3 regions of the Pseudarthrobacter sp. MDT1-40-2 genome follow, and region 1 is predicted to be linked to each of the others. Evidence: predicted binding sites of a transcription regulator. Region 1 holds the regulator's gene; each other region holds the start of a gene.
What was found. The regulator HrcA, encoded in region 1, represses chaperone genes, less so after heat shock. The targets are predictions, from matches to a motif close to TTNGCACTCGNNNNNNNCGAGTGCNAA.
Positions count from the first base shown of each region.

Region 2: a site for HrcA is predicted at 2,617-2,643, ahead of groL (chaperonin GroEL). Genes of this name have one in related genera too.
Region 3: a site for HrcA is predicted at 2,030-2,056, ahead of groES (co-chaperone GroES). Genes of this name have one in related genera too.

Region 1 is NZ_JBWZCL010000001.1:59,590-63,867, forward strand. Features, by position in the region: gene AC50X5_RS00270 (16S rRNA (uracil(1498)-N(3))-methyltransferase) at 1-427, opposite strand, end outside; gene dnaJ (molecular chaperone DnaJ) at 430-1,557, opposite strand; gene hrcA (heat-inducible transcriptional repressor HrcA) at 1,609-2,622, opposite strand; gene AC50X5_RS00285 (DUF3097 domain-containing protein) at 2,791-3,645, shown strand; gene AC50X5_RS00290 (DUF4870 domain-containing protein) at 3,723-4,142, shown strand; gene hemW (radical SAM family heme chaperone HemW) at 4,177-4,278, opposite strand, start outside.
Region 2 is NZ_JBWZCL010000005.1:33,085-37,362, reverse strand. Features, by position in the region: gene AC50X5_RS14160 (ABC transporter substrate-binding protein) at 1-699, shown strand, start outside; gene groL (chaperonin GroEL) at 804-2,438, opposite strand; gene AC50X5_RS14150 (ABC transporter substrate-binding protein) at 2,751-3,902, opposite strand; gene AC50X5_RS14145 (cold-shock protein) at 3,992-4,198, opposite strand.
Region 3 is NZ_JBWZCL010000001.1:714,680-718,957, forward strand. Features, by position in the region: gene groL (chaperonin GroEL) at 1-1,494, opposite strand, end outside; gene groES (co-chaperone GroES) at 1,575-1,871, opposite strand; gene AC50X5_RS03320 (DMT family transporter) at 2,098-3,033, shown strand; gene AC50X5_RS03325 (hypothetical protein) at 3,043-3,429, opposite strand; gene AC50X5_RS03330 (THUMP-like domain-containing protein) at 3,520-4,278, shown strand, end outside.

The DNA of each region.
Region 1 (4,278 bases):
TGGCCGCGGCTGCTACCACCGACTCCCACTTGGCATGAGCCTTTGCCGCACGATCTGCCTTCCAGCGGACGATGGAACGTTCGGATTGCCAGGGAATTACGCCATCGATGCCCAGTTCAGTGGCCATCTCGATGGCAAGCTCGTCCCTGTCTCCTTTGGCAAGTGCCTGTACCAACACCAGCCGGACGGCAGGTTCTGGTTCAGCGGTTACCGTGAGGCAGTCGATGCTCAACTCCCCGGGGGCGGCAGTGGCCACCGTTCCGCTGATGCGGTTGCCACTGCCGTCGGCGAGGTCAACCGGCTCGCCGACGGCAAGCCTCTTGACGGTCACCGCATGCCTTGCCTCCGGGCCCTCCAGGACGAAGGTCGAACCCGGCCGGACGTCCGCAAGAGCACCCTTCGGGGTGAAGAAGACAGGGTTGGTCATTGCTAGAGGTTGCCCAGCCGGTCACGCAGTTTGGCGAACACGCCTCCACTGGCCGCGAGTTTCCCCTCGGTGAACTGCTCGCCGCGAAGCTTCGCCAACTGGCGCAGGAGGTCCTCCTGGGTGGCATCGAGCCTCGTTGGAGTGTCCACCTGGAGGTGCACCTTGAGGTCACCACGGCCGTAGCCGCGCAGGTGCGTGACGCCGAGTCCACGGAGTGTGATGATCTCACCGGACTGCGTACCGGCCTTGACGTCGATCTCCTGAATGCCGTCAAAGGTCTCGAGGCTGATTTCCGTCCCGAGGGCCGCAGCGGTCATGGGGATGTTGAGGGTGGCGTGGAGATCGTCGCCATCCCGGACGTAGGTGGAATCGCTATTAACGCGGATCTCGACATAAAGGTCACCGGCCGGACCGCCTGCCGGACCGGCTTCGCCCTGCCCCGACAGCTGGATACGGGTACCCGTGGCTACACCAGCTGGAACCTTGATGGTGATGGACCTGCGGCTCCTGATCCGCCCCTGGCCGTTGCATTCGTTGCAGGGGTCCTTGATCACGGTACCGAAGCCTTCGCAACTGCCGCACGGTGCCGCCGTCATGACCTGTCCCAGGATGGACCGGACAGCCCTTTGGATCTGGCCGCTGCCGCCACAGACGTCGCAGCGTTCCGGGGAGGTGCCTTCGCGGCAGCAGCTGCCATCGCACGTGGGGCAGACGACGGCGGTATCGACTTCCAGCTTCTTGTTGACGCCGAATACGGCGTCGCGGAGGTCAATGCGGACGCTGATCAAAGCGTCCTGCCCACGACGCACCCTGGAGGCGGGTCCGGCCGTGCCACCGGCACCGAAGAAGGTGTCAAAGATGTCCTGGAACGCGAAGCCCTGGCCGGCGTACTGGCCTCCGCCAAAGCCGTTGTCGGTGCCGTTCTCGTTACCGGTGGTGTCGTAGACCCGGCGCTTTTGCGGATCGGAAAGAACCTCGTAGGCATGCGTGACCGCCTTGAACCGGTCAGAGGCGTCCTCGCCCGGGTTGACGTCCGGGTGAAGTGTCCGTGCCAGCTTTCGGTAAGCCTTCTTGATTTCCTCCCCCGTGGCTTCCGGTGAAACCCCAAGGACGTCGTAATGGCTGCTCAAGTCTGATTTCTCTTCCTGTTGTCAAGCTTTACTTCGAAGATGCTGCGGACCCTACGGTCCAAGAATGCGCGAAAGATAGCGCGCCACGGCCCGAACGGCAGCCATGGTAGTGGGGTAATCCATCCGGGTGGGTCCCAGGACGCCGATTTTTGCCGAACTGTCGGGTCCGTACGCCGTAGCGACCACAGAAGCCTCAGCCAAGCCGTCGTACGGGTTCTCGCGTCCGATGCTGACGGCGACACCGCGGGGATCCTGGGCCATTTCGCTGAGGAGCCGCAGCATTACCACCTGCTCTTCCAGGGCTTCCAGGACCGGCCCGATGCTCAGGGGAAAGTCAACGTTGGAACGGGCGAGGTTCGCTGTTCCGGCCATGACCATCCGTTCTTCCCTGCCGCCCTGCGCGAGTGCTTCCAGTCCCTGCGCCAGCATGTTGGCGGCAGCGCGGTGGACGGGAGCGGCTGCAGCGACGGCGGCAGGCAACGTCTGCGGGAGCTGGCTGAGCAGCGTGCCGTGGGTGGCCGAAAGGAAACCGGCCCGGAGGGCTGCGAGGCCCTCCTCACCGATATCGGAACCGACATCAATGACCCGTTGTTCCACCTTTCCTGTCGTGGCGATCAGGACCACCAGCACCCGGCGCGGGGCAAGCAGCACAAATTCAATGTGCCGCACCTGCGCCCGGCTTTGCTGGGGGTACTGGACCACTGCAACCTGGTTGGTCAGCTGCGACAGCAGCCGCACGGTCCGGTCCAGCACGTCGTCGAGATCGTCCGAGCCCTCAAGGAGCGTCTGGATGGCCCGGCGCTCGGCCGGAGACAACGGTTTAACCGCCGAGATCTGGTCGACGAAGAGCCGGTAGCCCTTGTCCGTGGGTACGCGGCCTGCGCTGGTATGAGGGGCCGTGATAAGCCCTTCGTCCTCCAACGCCGCCATGTCATTGCGGATGGTGGCGCTGGATACACCAAGGTGGTGGCGTTCGACCAGCGCTTTGGATCCCACCGGTTCGCGGAAGTGGACATAGTCCTCCACTATGGCCCGCAGTACCTCCAGTTTGCGTGGATCGCTCATTGTCTACCTCCGTTCGATGGTCGCTCATCACTGGTGTAATGCTGATGGCTGCGAGGTGTTAGCACTCGACATGCCCAAGTGCCAGTCTAATATGACTCGCCGCGTTGTTAGCATTGGTACCGCTCCGGGCGAAATCCGCCCGGTATGTGGCGTGAGGCTGGAACCAGGATGCAGTACCAGAATTGGGGTCCGCAGGATCTGTCCGCGCCGGCGCGGACAGAACTTCCCGCCGTCCCGGTGGAACGGGGCATGGTCCTTGAGGACGTGCAGTCAGGCTGGGTGGGAGCGGTAACCCGGGTTGAAAAATCCGGCGGGATGCACTTGGTGGTGCTGGAAGACCGGCGCGGCAAACCGCGATCCTTCAAGCTGGGCTACGGCTTCCTCCTGGAGGGCCAGCCCATCAGGCTCGACCCGCCGGCTCCCCGCACTGCGGGAACAGCAGCAGCAACCAGCCAACGAACCGCTTCCGGTTCGGTACGCGTTGCCGGACAACGCGCCCAGGTGGCAAAGGCCAGCCGGATCTGGGTCGAGGGAAAGCACGACGCCGAACTCGTGGAAAAGGTGTGGGGCGATGACCTCCGGGCAGAGGGAATCGTCGTCGAACCGCTGCATGGCATTGACGATCTCCCGGGCGCTGTCACTGCCTTTGGTCCCGGCCCCGGCCGCCGGCTCGGCATCCTGGTGGATCATCTGGTTCCGGACTCCAAGGAATCGCGGATCGCAAGTGACGTGATGGGCTCCCCCGGCGCGGCCGGCAACGTCCTGATTGTCGGCCACCCCTATGTCGACGTGTGGCAGGCAATCCGGCCGGCTGTTTTGGGTATTCCTGCGTGGCCGGTGGTGCCCCGCGGCCAGGACTGGAAGACCGGCATTCTCGCAGCTTTCGGCTGGCCGCATTCCACCAAGGAGGACATCGGGCTGGGCTGGCAGAAGTTGCTGTCCGCGGTGACCAGCTATGCCGATCTTGAAGCGTCACTGCTGGGGCGGGTGGAAGAAGTCATCGATTTCCTCACGGCACCCTGAGGGCTGCTGCAAGGTAACCGTGAATCACCAAGTATTCTTGCACTGACACCCTCCGCAGCACCGAAAAGGACATAACCGTGGCAGAGAACGCGCGCGACAACAGGGACACCCAGCCCGCCAGTGGCAGTCCCGAGTATCACGGCGTGCCCGCGAACGCCCTCCCGCTGACCGCGAACGAGGACCGCCAGTGGGCAACGCTCGCCCACTTCGGCGGGATCCTGGGCTGCATTCCGTCGCTGCTGATTTACCTGATTTTCAAGGACCGTGGGCCCTTTACGGCGCAGGAGTCCAAAGAAGCCCTCAACTTTACGCTTCCTCCCACAGTCGCTGCCGTTCTGGCCAACCTGCTGCTGTTCATTCCGGGAATCGGCAACCTCTTTGCCGTCATCGCCACGCTGATCTGGATCACCTTGACATGCTTCTCGGTTTCCGCCGGCATCCACGTTAACCGGGGCCAGCCCCACCGCTACCAGTACAACCTGCGCCTGATCAAGTAGTAATCGACGCAGGGCCGGTTTCGCTTGGCACGTGTCAGTCGGGCAGGATACGCCGGACGACGGCGTCAGCCAGCAACCTGCCTTTAAGTGTCAGTACCAGCTTGCCTGCGAAAGCCTCGACCGGCTCAATCAGCGA
Region 2 (4,278 bases), on a different contig from region 1:
GATCTCATCATCTGGCTTCGGCAGCACGGCCAGAACCTCTACTCAGCCGACGGCAAGCTGGATTTCGACACCGCAACGGCAGCGTCCTTTTGGGAGCGCCTGAAGGAACAGCGGGATTCGAAAGCCAGTCCGCCCGCCACGGTAGCCACCGAGGATGCCGGGGCCGGCCTTGAGGAAAGCCTCTTCGGCACGAACCGCGTGGGCATGGCATGGTGGTGGACCAACCAACTGGGCTCCCTTGAGGCGACCACCGGCAACACCATCAAGATGCTGCGGGCGCCGAGCGCGGACGGCGCGGCCGCGGACAACGGCATGTACTACAAGCCCACCATGTTCTGGTCGGCTTCCTCGCGCAGCAAGCACCCGGAAGCCGCTGCCAAATTCATCGACTACCTGACGAACAGCCCCGAGGCCGGGGCAATCCTGATGACGGACCGCGGCGTGCCCACCAACTCCGAAATCGTCGAGAGCATTACTGCCTCGCTGAAGCCGGCCGATACCACGGTGGTGTCCTTCCTGAAGGAGATCGAGCCGGACATGAAGGAAGCGCCGCCGGTTCCGCCCGTAGGTGCGGGCAGCGTGCAGAACGTCATCAAGCGCTACACCGATGAGGTTCTCTACGACAGGCTCACCCCGCAGGCCGCCGCCGAAGCCTTCAAGAAGGAAGTTGAAGGCATGATTGCCAGCGCCAGTAAGTAGCTGCACTCCAGAATCCGGCTAACACGCCAACAAAAAAGCGGCTCCCTCTTCACTGCAGAAGAGGGAGCCGCTTTTGTGTCCGGGAGCAGGTCCGGTAGAGGAGGCTAGAAGCCGCCCATACCGCCCATGCCACCCATGTCGTCGCCGCCCGCGGGGGCAGCATTCTTCTCGGGCTTGTCAGCAACAACGGCCTCAGTGGTGAGGAACAGGCCGGCAATGGAGGCAGCGTTCTGCAGTGCAGAGCGGGTCACCTTGACCGGATCGTTGATGCCGGCAGCCAGCAGGTCGACGTACTCGCCGGTTGCGGCGTTCAGGCCGTGGCCTGCGGGCAGGCCGCGGACCTTGTCCACCACAACACCGGGCTCGAGGCCGGCGTTGAAGGCGATCTGCTTCAGCGGGGCGTCGATGGCAACGCGGACGATGTTCGCACCGGTTGCTTCGTCACCCGTCAGGTTCAGGTTCGCGAACGCCTTGGCGCCGGCCTGGATGAGGGCAACGCCACCACCGGCGACGATGCCTTCTTCGACGGCAGCCTTCGCGTTGCGGACGGCGTCCTCAATGCGGTGCTTGCGTTCCTTGAGCTCAACTTCGGTTGCGGCACCGGCCTTGATGACTGCAACGCCGCCGGCCAGCTTGGCCAGGCGTTCCTGCAGCTTCTCGCGGTCGTAGTCCGAATCGGAGTTTTCGATCTCGGCGCGGATCTGGGAAACGCGGCCGGCGATCTGGTCGGCGTCGCCGGCACCTTCAACGATGGTGGTCTCATCCTTGGTGACAACAACCTTGCGTGCCTGGCCCAGGAGCTCCAGGCCGGCGTTCTCAAGCTTGAGGCCGACTTCCTCGGAGATGACCTGGCCACCGGTGAGGATGGCGATATCGGCGAGCTGGGCCTTCCGGCGGTCACCAAAGCCCGGAGCCTTGACGGCAACAGACTTGAAGGTTCCGCGGATCTTGTTCACGATCAGCGTGGCCAGGGCCTCGCCTTCGATGTCCTCGGCGATGATCAGCAACGGCTTGTTGGACTGCATGACCTTTTCGAGGACAGCAACCAGTTCCTTGACGTTAGAGATCTTGGAGTTGACGATCAGGATGTACGGATCCTCAAGGACCGTTTCCTGGCGCTCGGCGTCAGTGACGAAGTAGGCGGAGATGTAACCCTTGTCGAAGCGCATGCCTTCGGTGAGTTCCAGCTCCAGGCCGAAGGTGTTGGATTCCTCGACCGTAATGACGCCTTCCTTGCCGACCTTGTCCAGGGCTTCGGCAATGAGGGCACCGATTTCATCGTCACCGGCCGAGATCGAGGCCGTGGCGGCGATCTCTTCCTTGGTTTCGATTTCCTTCGCGGATGCCAGGAGTTCGGTGGTGACGGCGTCGACGGCCTTTTCAATACCGCGCTTGAGGGACAGCGGGTCCGCGCCGGCGGCTACGTTACGCAGGCCTTCCTTGACGAGGGCCTGGGCCAGGACGGTTGCGGTGGTGGTGCCGTCGCCTGCGACGTCATCCGTCTTCTTGGCAACTTCCTTGACCAGCTCGGCGCCGATCTTCTCGTAAGGATCGTCCAGCTCGATCTCCTTGGCGATGGAAACACCATCGTTGGTGATCGTGGGGGCGCCCCACTTCTTTTCGAGGACGACGTTGCGGCCACGCGGGCCGAGGGTGACCTTAACGGCGTCGGCGAGGATGTTCAGACCCCGCTCAAGGCCGCGGCGTGCCTCTTCATCAAATGCAATGATCTTGGCCATAACGGCAGTAGTCCTTTCGGGACAGTCGTTAAGAATGGACCGTTGCTGAAGTGCCCGCGACGGACGATCCTTCGCCGCCGGCCTCTGTATGCCGACGGTTGCGGGATCTCACCCAGCAAGGTGTTTTCTTTCGCCCCCGGTCCAGCAGCGGATGCGGACCGGAAGAACCGGCCAACATTTAGCAGTCTGCACGCGGGAGTGCTAACTCAATAATTAGCACTCCCCCGGTGAGAGTGCAAGCAGCCGAACCCCTCAAGGCCCGGAACCGGGCGGCAGTTCGCTGCTGGCGATCACCACCCGGGCGGCATCAAGTCACCCGCCGGCGCGGGCTGAAGATTCCTGGCCGGAAAGCGTCGCTTTGTTGTCCGGCCCATAGGTGAAGGTCATATAACTGGCCGAGGTGATGTCGCCGTTCTCATCAAATGCCACCGGACCTGACTGGCCGTCGTAATCCACCTCAGATCCGGAATCCAGGAACTCGCGGCACTCTACGAAGGAGGTGCATACCTTCCGGTCGGCACCGGCTCCGCCCCCCGAAACGGCGATGAGGCCTGCTGCAATCGACTTCCCGGCGTCGTCTTCCCTGGCCTCGGCAGCAAGTGCAGCAAGGGTGGCTGCATCGTAGCTCTCGGCCGCGAACGTCAGGTCCACCAGATCCTGGTCAACGGACAGCAGCCGGTCCTGAAACCCGGCCGTGGGAAAGACGCCCGGAAGCACTGCACGGGCACCTACCAGGGTGCCCTTCGCCAGCCCGGCTCCAAACTGGTCAAAAGCGGCGTCCGCGAGCAGCAGCTTCGCGCCGGAGATTCCGGCATTTTTCAGTTCCGCAAGGGCTCCCTGGGAACCTTCACGGGCGATGACGACGACGGCGTCCGCGGCGGCGTCGCGGATCTTGCCGGCGGCGTCGGCTGCTTCGCCCGGCGCGAACTCCACGACGACAGGCGCACCCAGTCCGGAGTCCTCCGCAACGGCGGCTACGGCGTCGGAAACGGCCCTGCCGTAACTGCCCTCCTGCGCGATGACTGCCAGGCTCTTGGCTCCGGTGTCCCTGGCAAGCTTGACCAGCACTGGCGCCTGGGCAATATCGGCAGCTGCCGTGCGGAAGTAGTAGCCGCCGGACTTGTAGCCGCTGAGGCCTGAGGAAGTATTAGCCGGGGAGATCAAAGTGATGCCGGCGCGTGAGAGGACGTCGATGGCGGCGGGGGCATTGCCGGAATCGGTGGGACCAATAACAACATCAGCCTTGGCGTCAGCGAGTCTGCGGGCCTGCGCCGCAGGGTCACCCGTGGGCGTTTTTAGGAGCTCCACCGGCTTGCCCTTGTGGCCGCCTGCTGCATTGATGTCCTTGACAGCCAGTTCCACGGCCGCACGCTGGGCGTCATTGAGGAAGGACTGATCGCCGGCATTGTCCAGGATGACGCCGATCCGCAGGGTGCCGTCACCACTGGCTTCAACGTCCGCCATACGGGCATTACCGGCGACCCCGCTGCATGCCGTCACGGTCAGGATCAAGGCGCCCGACAGTCCGAGGGCGGAGCTACGCAGCGCGGGAATCACGGGGCCGGCCGGACGCTTTCGGCCTGCGGGCCTTTTTCGCCTTCGCCGACTTCAAGCTCAACCCGCTGGCCCTCTTCCAGGGCGCGGTAGCCTTCACCCTGGATTGCGGACCAGTGGACAAAGACGTCATTGCCGGAGCCATCCACTGAAATGAAGCCGTACCCCTTTTCGGCGTTGAACCATTTAACGGTTCCCAATGCCATGGTCTCCAACTTTCACGTAGCTCGCGGATCAGGACTTGAGGCTACTCTAGCCAGCGGCGAGAGGTGTCCAGGAGGTTCCC
Region 3 (4,278 bases), 660 kb from region 1:
CTTGACCGGGTCGATGACACCGGCGCCGATCAGGTCCTCGTACTCGCCGGACTTGGCGTTGAAACCGTTGTTGGTTTCCAGCTCGGCAACCTTGGCGGTGACAACGTACCCGTCGAAACCGGCGTTCTGGGCAATCCAGCGCAGCGGCTGGACCAGCGCGCGGCGGACGATGCCCACGGCAGCTGCAGCGTCGCCGTCGAGCGCCTTGACGGCCGGATCCTCGTCCAGTGCCTTCAGGGCGTGGATGAGGGCGGAACCGCCACCAGCCACGATGCCTTCTTCGAGGGCGGCGCGGGTGGAGGACACTGCATCTTCGATGCGGTGCTTCTTTTCCTTGAGCTCAACTTCGGTGGCTGCACCGACCTTGATAACACCAATGCCGCCGGCCAGCTTGGCCAGGCGCTCCTGGAGCTTTTCCTTGTCCCAGTCCGAGTCGGTGCGGGTTACTTCGGCGCGCAGCTGGGCAACGCGTGCTGCGACGTCCTCTGCAGAGCCGGCACCGTCAACGATGGTGGTGTTGTCCTTGGTGACCGTGATGCGGCGGGCAGTACCCAGCACCTCAAGGCCTACCGAATCCAGGCTCAGGCCCAGCTCAGGGGAAACAACCTGGGCACCGGTGAGGGTGGCGATGTCCTGGAGCATGGCCTTGCGGCGGTCGCCGAAGCCGGGAGCCTTGACTGCAACAACGTTCAGGGTTCCGCGGATGCGGTTGACGATCAGCGTGGACAGAGCCTCGCCGTCGACGTCTTCAGCGATGATGAAGAGCGGCTTGGAGCTCTGCAGCGCCTTTTCCAGCAGCGGCAGGAATTCCTGGACGGAGGAGATCTTGCCCTGGTTGATCAGAATGAGGGCATCCTCGAGGACTGCTTCCTGGCGTTCCGCGTCAGTGACGAAGTACGGGGACAGGTAGCCCTTGTCGAACTGCATGCCCTCGGTCAGGACCAGTTCGGTCTGCGTGGTGGAGGACTCCTCGATGGTGATCACACCATCCTTGCCGACCTTGCCGAATGCCTCGGCCAGGAGCTCGCCGATTTCGTCGCTCTGGGCCGAAATAGCGGCCACGTTGGCGACCTGGGTGCCTTCAACGGGGCGTGCGTTCTCCAGCAGACGTGCGGCAACGGCTTCAACAGAAACCTCGATGCCACGCTTGATCTGGCCGGGAGCTGCGCCGGCAGCAACGTTGCGCAGGCCTTCCTTGACCAGGGCCTGGGCCAGAACCGTAGCGGTAGTCGTGCCGTCGCCGGCGACGTCGTTCGTCTTGGTGGCGACTTCCTTGGCCAGCTGCGCGCCAAGGTTCTCGTAAGGGTCGTCCAGCTCAACTTCGCGGGCGATGGTGACGCCGTCGTTAGTGATCGTGGGAGCGCCCCACTTCTTGTCCAGGACGACGTTGCGGCCGCGCGGGCCGAGCGTCACCTTGACGGTGTTGGCGAGCTTATCGATGCCGGCTTCAAGAGACCGGCGGGCAGCGTCATTGAACGCAAGCTGCTTTGCCATGGGTGTTGTCCTTTCAAGACAGAAACCCCGCGCGGCCGATCACAACGGAAGTGGATCAGCAGCGCGGGGTCCTTGGAGTGTTACTTAGCGACGATCGCCAGAACGTCGCGGGCGGACAGCACGAGGTACTCAGTACCGCTGTGCTTGACTTCGGTTCCGCCGTACTTGGAGTAGATAACAACGTCGCCTTCAGCGACGTCGAGGGGAACCCGGTTGCCGTTGTCGTCAAAGCGGCCGGGGCCTACTGCAACAACTTCGCCTTCCTGCGGCTTCTCCTGCGCGGAGTCCGGGATGACCAGGCCGGAAGCCGTGGTCTGCTCGGCTTCGAGCGGGCGGACAACAATACGATCCTCAAGAGGCTTAATAGAGACCGACACTCGGACCTCTCCTTTTCGTCAGCAAATTCATGGACTTGAAGAAACCGCCCGCATAAGGCTGGCAAACCGTCGTCGCGGTGCCGGCAGCAGCCTGGCTGGCAGTTCTCATGTATTAGCACCCTCCATGGGAGAGTGCTAATGAAGACTCTATGTAGTGGTTAGCACTCGGTCAAGGCGAGTGCCAGATTTTCGTCTGCGGCGGAAATCATGCCTGTAGATTTAAGCAGTGCGCGCCGCCCTGTACCTGACCCTCGCCGCCCTCTTCTGGGCCGGAAACTTCGTCGTCGGCGAAGCTGTCCTGAAAACCATGGCGCCCCTTGAGCTGACGTTCTGGCGCTGGACGTTGGCAGCAGTTCCACTGCTGCTCCTTGCGCATGCCATCGACCGGCCGGATTGGCGGGCAGCCCTCCGGCACTGGCCCTCGCTGCTGCTCCTCAGCATCCTGGGCATGAGCGGTTACACGCTGCTTCTGTACAGCGCCCTGCAACATACTTCGGCCCTGAACGCCTCGCTCATCACTGCAGCGAACCCCGCGCTGATTGTGGTCATGGCCGTGATCCTGCTGCGGGACCGGCCGCGTCCCCTGAACTGGGTGGGGATCGGTCTGGGGCTCCTGGGTGTGTTGCTGGTCCTTACCGGCGGCGAACTGCACAAGCTGCTCACTTTCTCCATCAGCGTCGGCGAGCTGCTGATGCTGGGCGCCATCACCGTCTGGGGGCTGTACACGATCATTGCCCGGCGGCTGTCCGTCCCCGCCATCACGTCAACCGCCATTCAGGTGGTCATGGCCGCCGTGATGCTCAGTCCGTTCGCGCTGGTCACCGGGACCGGATTTCCCACCACGCCGTCAGAGGGCTGGTCGCTCGCGTTTGTGGCGCTGTTCCCGTCACTGGGTTCATACCTGCTGTGGAACCTGGCTTTGAAGACCACCACCGCTGCCAACGCCGGCAATTACCTGAACCTGATCGCCGTGTTCACCGCTATCATCACTGTGCTGATGGGTAAGCCCATTACCGTGCCGCAGATCCTGGGCGGGGTCCTGGTGATTTCCGGGGTCCTGTTGACGAGCGCCAGGAAACGCCAGGGCCCACCCGCAGCGGGCAGCGACCCTGCACGCAGCAACCCCACGGGCAGCCGGATCCGGTCTGGTCGGGACGATTAACAGGGACCGTTAGCGGCCCAGGTCTTCGAAATCCACGTCTTCGTCGCCGTCGACACCGCCATTTTCCCGGGCTTCGTTGCGGTTGAGATATCCGATGATGCCGCCGGCCACTGCGGAAAGCAGCCCGAGTATCAGGAAGATGATCCCGCCTGTCCGCGCGCCCGCATACAGCCCCCGGATCTGCCGCGCCTCTTCCGTTTCGTCGGTGATGCTGTTGCCGTCCACTGAATAGACTGTCGCGTTAAAGGCGTCCAGCCCGGCAATAATCAGCAGCAATGCACCGCAGACGAGCGCAATTACGACACCGGCAATCAGCGCGGGCTTTGCGAACTTCGCCAGGCGCTGCGCCGGTGTTTGGGGATGGCCAGCAGGCGGTGGGGGTGTTCGCTTTTCCATCCTTCAACCCTAGCCGCGCTCAGCGTGGTCCGCTTCCCGCGCTGGAGAAGCGCACCAAGCTGAACCGGCCTCTCCTATAGGGTGGAGCGCATGGTTGGTGCCCCCCGTGAACAGATCGAACCGCTGCTGAGCAGTGAAGGCTGGGAGCTGCTGGCATCCCTCGGACCGTACCGGGAAGATGAAGCCTTTGAGCTGAATTCGCGCCTCCGCAAGGCCGGCCACTCCCCCGAACTGGTCTCCGCCGTCCTGACCCAGTCCCGCCTCCGCACCAAGGCCGAAGCCAAGTTTGGCGAGTTTGCCAGCCAGATGCTGTTCACGCAGGCCGGCCTCGAACAAGCAACCAGGCTCAACGTTGCGGCCCGCCACGCTGCGCGTTTTGCCGGGGCCGGGATACGGCACGTCGCGGACCTTGGCTGCGGCCTGGGCGCGGATTCCCTGGCGCTGGCGTCGCTGGAGATCGCCGTGACCGCCGTCGAACTTGATGAGGTCACCGCCGCCTGCGCCACGGTCAACCTTCTGCCATTCCCGCACGCCGCGGTGGTGCACGCTGACGCCATGAACGTTCCATTGGATGAGGTCGACGGCGTGTGGCTGGATCCTGCGCGGCGCAGCACTTCGACGTCCGGAACCACCCGGATCTGGGACCCGGAGGCGTTTTCGCCGCCGCTGTCCTTTGTGGAGTCCCTTGCAGCGACGGGCAAGGCAGTAGGAGTGAAGTTCGGCCCGGGCATGCCCCACGAATCCATCCCGGCGGGCTGCGAGGCCCAGTGGGTTTCGGTCAACGGAGATGTGACGGAGGTGGCCCTCTGGTTCAACGCACTGCAGCGCCCCGGCGTCCGCCGGTCAGCG